3 regions of the Arthrobacter sp. NPDC056493 genome follow, and region 3 is predicted to be linked to each of the others. Evidence: riboswitches for the same ligand, from Rfam matches in the RefSeq annotation. Region 3 holds a riboswitch; each other region holds the start of a gene.

Region 1 (2,193 bases), on a different contig from region 3:
CGTAAGTGGAGCCGGTGAGCCAGGAGGCCGGGTGCACGATGGTTTCGTTGACACCGTTCATGCCGCTGCTAATGGCCTGGCCGCCGCCGATGTAGACGCCGACGTGTCCGCCGCTGATCATCAGGTCACCGGGCCGCGGGGAGGAGACCGGAGTTCCGTACTGGTAGAACTGCGCGGGCGCGAGGTCGCCGACGGACTTGCCGACGGAGCGCAGGGCCTGCTCCACCAGGACGGTGCAGTCCTGGGTGGCACCAAGCTGCGCCCTGGCGGAGGCCACAATGGCCGCGCCCGCGCCGCTGGCTGCCGGAGCGGTTGCTGTTGCCGGGGTTATCGACGCGGAGGCGTTGTAGATTCCCATGCCGGCGGGCTCCGGGACGGCCGGGGCTGCAGGAACGGCCGGAACAGCAGGGGCCGCGGGGACCGCAGGCACTGCGGGAGTTGCCGGCCCTGCGGGAGCCGCGGCCGCGCCGGGCCCCGGGATGAGGATCTGGTCACCGGGGTAAATGACGGAGGCCAGGGACAGGCCGTTCTCCGCGAGCAGTGCATCGAGGCTGACGCCGTGGCGTGCCGCGATGGCGCCGAGGGTGTCGCCGGGCGCAACGGTGTGCGACGCGCCGGCAACAGCAGATCCTCCGTCTGCCGGAGCCGGGAGTGCCGGCGCAGGGGCCGGGACTGCCGGAGCCTGCGCCTGGGTGGGTGCGGCGAGCGCCTGGCCCGCGACGGACTTCACAGCAGCAGCGGCCGGGGCCGGGGCGGACTGTGCAGCGCCGCTGGCCGGAATCTCGGGCGCGTAGGCACCTGCGTGGGCAGGTGCCCCCGCGCCGAAGAGGAGTCCGGAAGCGACGGCGGCGGCGGCCGCCGGCTTGGCAACCGAGGCGGCATTGGACTTGAAGGAATACGACAGGCCCTGCAGGGCGATGGACGTCGTCGGGGTGGCGCGATGGCGCGCGGGCGTGAACTTACGTGACATGGTTGATGTGCCTCTCCCATGCCTGCGGGGTTAGCTGTCGGGTTCGGGTGGGAGTCACCCGGTCCTGCCCGCTGCTGGGCGCAGCGCCTGGACTTAACCCCTAGGCCTTGGCGCGCAAGGCCGGTACTAAGGTGGTTCCCCCGTCCCTGCCTGTTGGTGATAGCGAACGGATCCCGGTCAGCGGCAGGGCTCGGCATTCTGCCCGGGATGCCCTGAGCGGAACCAGGGCACCGGCCGAGGCTACCGCACCCCCGCACCAAAAGTCACATTTCGGTAACGGCGGCGGTTGAATAAGCAGTTGAGGAACCAGTGCGGGAGGGTGCAGACCCCAACACCCTACAGGGCCTTCACCGCGCCCAGCACCTTCGTCAGGGACTCCTTCGCGTCGCCGAACAGCAGCGTGGTCTGCGGCTCGAACATGAGGTCGTTCTCGATCCCGGCGAACCCCGGCCGCATGGAGCGCTTGAGGAACACCACCTGACGCGCGTCCGCCACCTCGAGGATTGGCATCCCGTAGATCGGCGATCCGGCCGTGGTCTTCGCGGCGGGGTTCACGACGTCGTTCGCGCCGACCACCAGCGCGACGTCGGCGGTGCGGAACTCGGAGTTGATCTGGCCCATTTCCTTGAGCGATTCGTAGGGCACGTTGGCCTCGGCGAGCAGCACGTTCATGTGCCCCGGCATGCGCCCGGCCACCGGATGAATGGCGAAGTCCACGCGGGTGCCCCGGGATTCCAGGGCCTGCGCCAGCTCTGCCGCGGTGTGCTGCCCCTGCGCCACGGCGAGCCCGTAGCCGGGAACGATGATCACGCGCTGCGCGTAGCCCAGGAGCACCGCCACGTCCTCCGGGCTGGACGAGCGGACCGGACGGTCGCTCACGGCCGTGGATCCCGCCGTCGAACCTCCCCGGAACGCGCCGAACAGGATGCCGGCCACGCTGCGGCCCATGGCCGCGGCCATCGCGCGGGTGAGGATGGTGCCTGAGGCGCCCACGAGCGTGCCGGCCACCACCAGCAGCACGTTCCCCAGCACCAGGCCGGACGCCGCAACAGCCAGGCCGGTGAACGCGTTGAGCAGGGAGATGACGATCGGCACATCCGCGCCGCCCACCGGCAGCACCAGCAGCACGCCTGCCGCCAGGCCCAGCAACAGGAGAAGCAGCGCCAGGACCAGGGATCCGCCCGTCACGACGGCGGACGCGGCACCGACGGCGGCAAGCAGGA
Region 2 (2,193 bases), on a different contig from region 3:
CAGTGTTTCCCACCATCCTTGTAGAAAGGTGGGAGCACCTTGGGGGATGGCCGTGTTCCGCCGCCCCCAAGGCAGCGGAACACGGCGGTTTCTTCAGTTCTGCTAGGCCGCGCGAACAAACGTGACGGGGCCCGTGGCGGTGAGCCAGGACAGCGGGTGGGCCATGGTGGCGTTGATGCCGTTCATGCCGCCGCTGATGACTTTGCCGGCGCCCGCGTAAATTGCCACGTGGCCGGACTGGACCACCATGTCGCCGGGCTGCGGGGTGGAGACCACCACGCCATGGTTCAGGAACTGCATGGGCGCGAGGTCACCCACAGGGATGCCGGCCGCGCCGAGGGCCTTCTCCACCATGGCGGTGCAGTCCTGCGTGATGCCGATCTGGGCGTAGGCCGACGCCAGCATGGTTGCGTTGACGCCCGCGGCAGCCTTGACGGGTGCCTTCGGGGCCGGAGCGGCAGCCTCGACGGTGACCTTCGGTGCGGCCGCGGCCGGCGCAGCTGCAGCCTTGGGGGCCGCGGTAGCAACGGGCGCGGCAGCGACGGTGGCGGCTGCAGGTGCCGCGGTCTTCCTTACTGCCGGCTTTTCGACGACGGGTGCTGCCGCCACGGGGGCCGGGGCCGACTTGACCGCGGGGCGTTCAAACTCGATCCTGACGCTGGAGGCAGCGTTCAGCGGAGCCTGGACCTGGCTGGCGGCCGCGGCGGCCGGTGCCTGCGCCGGCTGGGCCGGAACGTTCGCGGCGTTGGCTGCGACGCTGCCGGTGAAGGCCAGCCCGGAGGCGGCAAGGATGGCCGCAGCACGGCGGCCAGAAATAATGCGGAACGACATGAAGAAGCCTCTCCCGATGCCTGCGAGGTGAGCTGTCGGATTCGGATGGGAGGCACCCGGCCGCGGTCCTGAGCGTGGTCAGGAACTGCGCGGCTTCACCCCAAGACCCGCTATAAGCGGGCCGAAAAGTGGTTTCCCCGTCTCTGCCGGACATGGGTCTTCGGTTGGTTCCTCGGGCTGCGGCAGAGTTAGGCAATCAGCGCGGGAGTGCCCTATCGGTGAAAAAGGCACGTTTTCCACCGTACGGGAGGCATCGTTCAATGTCACATTAAGGTAACGGCGCCGTGTCGTTCACTTCCGGTTTGCCCGCGTCATGTAGAGGGGCGGGGCCTGATTGGTGTGGTGAGCCTCACTCTGCGGCGTTGAGCTTGCCGGCCAGCCGTTCCCGCATCTGAATGCTGGCCGAGTTGAGGCCGATCAGTTCCACCTCCCGGCCGTGCCTGCGGTATTTCTCCGTGACGGAGTCCAGCACGGCGATGGTGGAGGCATCCCACAGGTGCGAGGCGTGCAGGTCGATCACCACGCTGTCGATGTCCGGCTCGGCGTCGCGGGCGTAGTTGAACTGCGTGTAGAGGTCGTTGGAGGAGGCGAAGAACAGTTCGCCGTCCACAGTGTAGGTGGCCACCGTCCGGCCGTTGAGCTCCACTTCCGTACGGTCGACGGTGGCGAAATGGGCCACGCGGCGGGCGAACATCGCCATCGCCGCCAAAACCCCGACGCCGACGCCGATCGCCAGATTGTGCGTGACCACCACCGTGCCCACGGTGATCAGCATGACGGCGGTTTCCGATTTGGGCATCCGCTTCAGCGTTGCGGGTGCAACAGAGTGCCAGTCGAAAGTGATGGCCGAGACGAAGATCATCACCGCCACCAGCGCCGCCATGGGGATGAGACCCACGATGTCGCCCAGGGTGACCACCAGCACCAGCAGGAAGGCGCCCGCGAGGAACGTGGACACCCGGCTCCGGGCGCCGGAGCCCTTGACGTTGATCATGGTCTGCCCGATTACCGCGCAGCCGCCCATGCCGCCCAGGAACCCGGTGACGATGTTGGCCACGCCCTGGCCCCAGGATTCGCGGGTCTTGTTGGAGCGGGTGTCGGTGATGTCGTCCACAAGCTTGGCCGTCATCAGGGATTCCAGCAGCCCCACCAGCGCCATGGACAGCGAGAACGGTGCGATGGTCTGGAAGGTTTCCCACGTCAGCGGCACCTGAGGGATGAACAGCGTGGGCAGGCTTTCCGGCAGCTGGCCCTTGTCCTGGACGGCGGGCACGTCGATCCCGGCCACCACGGTGAGGACCGTCAGGAGGACGATGGCCACCAAAGGTGACGGCACCGCCGTCGTGATCCTGCGGAAGCCGA
Region 3 (2,193 bases):
AGAGCCGGGAGGGGCGTCTGCGTCCGCTGCCTCGGCCCAGCCGAAGGTCTCGGCTGAAGCGGCAGCAAAGATCGACTTCAGCCGCACGTCCGTCTCCACCACCGGCGACCCGGACGGAAAGCTGAAGCAGCTCCTCAGCGCCCAGTCAGCCGGCAGCATCAGCCGTTCGGCCTCGGTGGGGACCCTGGGCGGCCCGCTGACCACGCTGGTCAGGTCCTCGCCGTTCGGTTACCGGGTCAGTCCGATCACCGGCGGTGCCGGCGAGTTCCACCGCGGCCAGGATTTCGCTGCCCAGTGCGGCACCCAGGTGCTTGCCGCGGCCAGCGGCAAGGTCACCTTTTCGGGATGGCACCCCTATGGGGGAGGCAACCGCGTCGTGATCGATCACGGCAACGGCCTGGAGACCACGTACAACCACCTGTCGTCCTCCAGCGTCCAGGTTGGCCAGAAGGTCACCCGGGGCGAAGTTATCGCCCTCAGCGGGACCACGGGCGCCTCCACGGGCTGCCACCTCCACTTCGAGGTGATGGTCAACGGGGACGTCGTTGATCCCCTCGGCTGGCTCTGAGCCACGTCGAGCGAGCACCCTCATTCCTGTGACACGCCGTGACCTGAATGTGACATTGGCTCCGAACTGCTGTACCGTCTAAACCGCGTCAACTTTTCCGAAGTTGACGCTCTTGAGTGGATTGCCTAACTCTGCCACCGCTCAAGGTCCGTTCGCATTACATCGTCTGGCAGGGGCGGGGGAACCAATTTTGGTCTTCGCAAGAAGGCCTTGGGGTTAAGTCGCAAAGCTTCCCAGGAAGCGGAGCGGCCGGGTGACTCCCATCCGAATCCGACAGCTCACCTCGCAGGCATTGGGAGAGGCTACCTTCGTGTCTTCACGCCACAATGCCGCGCGCCACCGCGCGCAAACGGTTCGTATGAACCCGTTGGACTCCGTGTCCAAGGCGGTTAGCGCCAATGCCGGCACAGTAGGTCGCCAGGCAGCTGTTATCGCAGCTGCTTCAGGACTCATCCTGAGTGTTGGCATGCCTGCCAACGCAGCCGACGCCAACATTGGTGTTTCCGCCTCCTCGGAGACCGGATCCCAGGCCGCACAGCTTGCTGTGACCGCCGCGCCCACCGCCACTGTCTCCTTCGAGCGTCCTGCTGTCACCACCGTGGCAGCCCCGGTCGCCGAAGCCATCGCTCCGCAGTCGAACGATGAGAGCCAGACGGCCGATGCAGGCCAGGCCGGCGACGAGAGCACCGGTGCGGCCAAGGCCGTCACCGCAAAGTCCACTGATGGTGCGGCCTCCGCAGCAGCTTCCGGACTGGCAGCAATCGCGTACACCGGCATCGGCAGCCCCTACGTCTGGGGCGGCACCACGCCCAGCGGCTGGGACTGCTCCGGCTTCACTCAGTGGGTTTACGCACAGGCAGGCATCAGCATTCCCCGCGTCAACGCGTGGAACGCCATGAAGCCCACCTCCACGCCTGCTCCCGGCGACCTGGTCATGCAGAACGGCGGCGCCCACGTGGGCATCTACGTCGGCAACGGCATGATGATCAGCGCGCTGAACCCCTCGCAGGGCACTCTCCTGCACGCGGTGTCCGCAACGGGCACGTCCGCTTTTTACACCCTTCGCTAAAAATCCGATTCGAGGCGGGCCGGCTTACCCCCAAGATGCCGGCGCGTCGATAACCCACGGCCTGCTACCGCGGTCTGTGGAACACGAAAGAGAGAAACTTTAATGACTACACGTGCGACCATTGCACGGCACCGCGCCGAGGTCACCAAGACCAACTCGCTGGCTGTCATTGCCAAGGCCGTCGGCGACAACGCCGGTGGCATGGGCCGCCAGGCCGCAGTTATCGCTGCTGCTTCCGGTCTTGTCCTGACCAGCGGCATCGCCGCCAACGCTGCTGAGACCAACGTTCAGCGCGAATCCGTTCCGGCTTCCACGCTGGAGGTCCAGTCCGCTGCGCCGGCCACCATCTCCGCTGCTTCCAGCATCGCCATCTCCTACGAGAAGCCTGCTGTTTCCACCGCGCCGGCTCCCGTTGTCGAGGCTCCCAAACCTGTAGTCAAGGTCCAGGAAGCCACCCCCGCCGCTGACGCCGCTCCGGCTGCTGACGCAGCACCGGCAGTCCAGGCCACCGCCGCCGTCGAGACCGCTGCCCCGGCAGCGCCGAAGACCACGGCTG

What was found. Region 3 has a riboswitch for cyclic di-AMP ahead of ACFQ50_RS15255 (C40 family peptidase). Riboswitches for the same ligand answer to the same signal wherever they lie in the genome.
Region 1: another riboswitch for cyclic di-AMP. It lies ahead of ACFQ50_RS12440 (LysM peptidoglycan-binding domain-containing protein); the one in region 3 lies ahead of ACFQ50_RS15255 (C40 family peptidase).
Region 2: another riboswitch for cyclic di-AMP. It lies ahead of ACFQ50_RS09390 (hypothetical protein); the one in region 3 lies ahead of ACFQ50_RS15255 (C40 family peptidase).

Annotation. Positions count from the first base shown of each region.
Region 1 covers NZ_JBHTSL010000027.1:155-2,347, forward strand. Annotated here, with positions in the region: gene ACFQ50_RS12440 (LysM peptidoglycan-binding domain-containing protein) at 1-970, opposite strand, end outside; cyclic di-AMP (ydaO/yuaA leader) riboswitch at 977-1,145, opposite strand; gene ACFQ50_RS12445 (NAD(P)(+) transhydrogenase (Re/Si-specific) subunit beta) at 1,307-2,193, opposite strand, start outside.
Region 2 covers NZ_JBHTSL010000016.1:63,617-65,809, reverse strand. Annotated here, with positions in the region: gene ACFQ50_RS09390 (hypothetical protein) at 103-831, opposite strand; cyclic di-AMP (ydaO/yuaA leader) riboswitch at 835-1,036, opposite strand; gene ACFQ50_RS09385 (SulP family inorganic anion transporter) at 1,181-2,193, opposite strand, start outside.
Region 3 covers NZ_JBHTSL010000037.1:24,120-26,312, forward strand. Annotated here, with positions in the region: gene ACFQ50_RS15250 (M23 family metallopeptidase) at 1-568, shown strand, start outside; cyclic di-AMP (ydaO/yuaA leader) riboswitch at 681-874, shown strand; gene ACFQ50_RS15255 (C40 family peptidase) at 1,035-1,637, shown strand; gene ACFQ50_RS15260 (NlpC/P60 family protein) at 1,740-2,193, shown strand, end outside.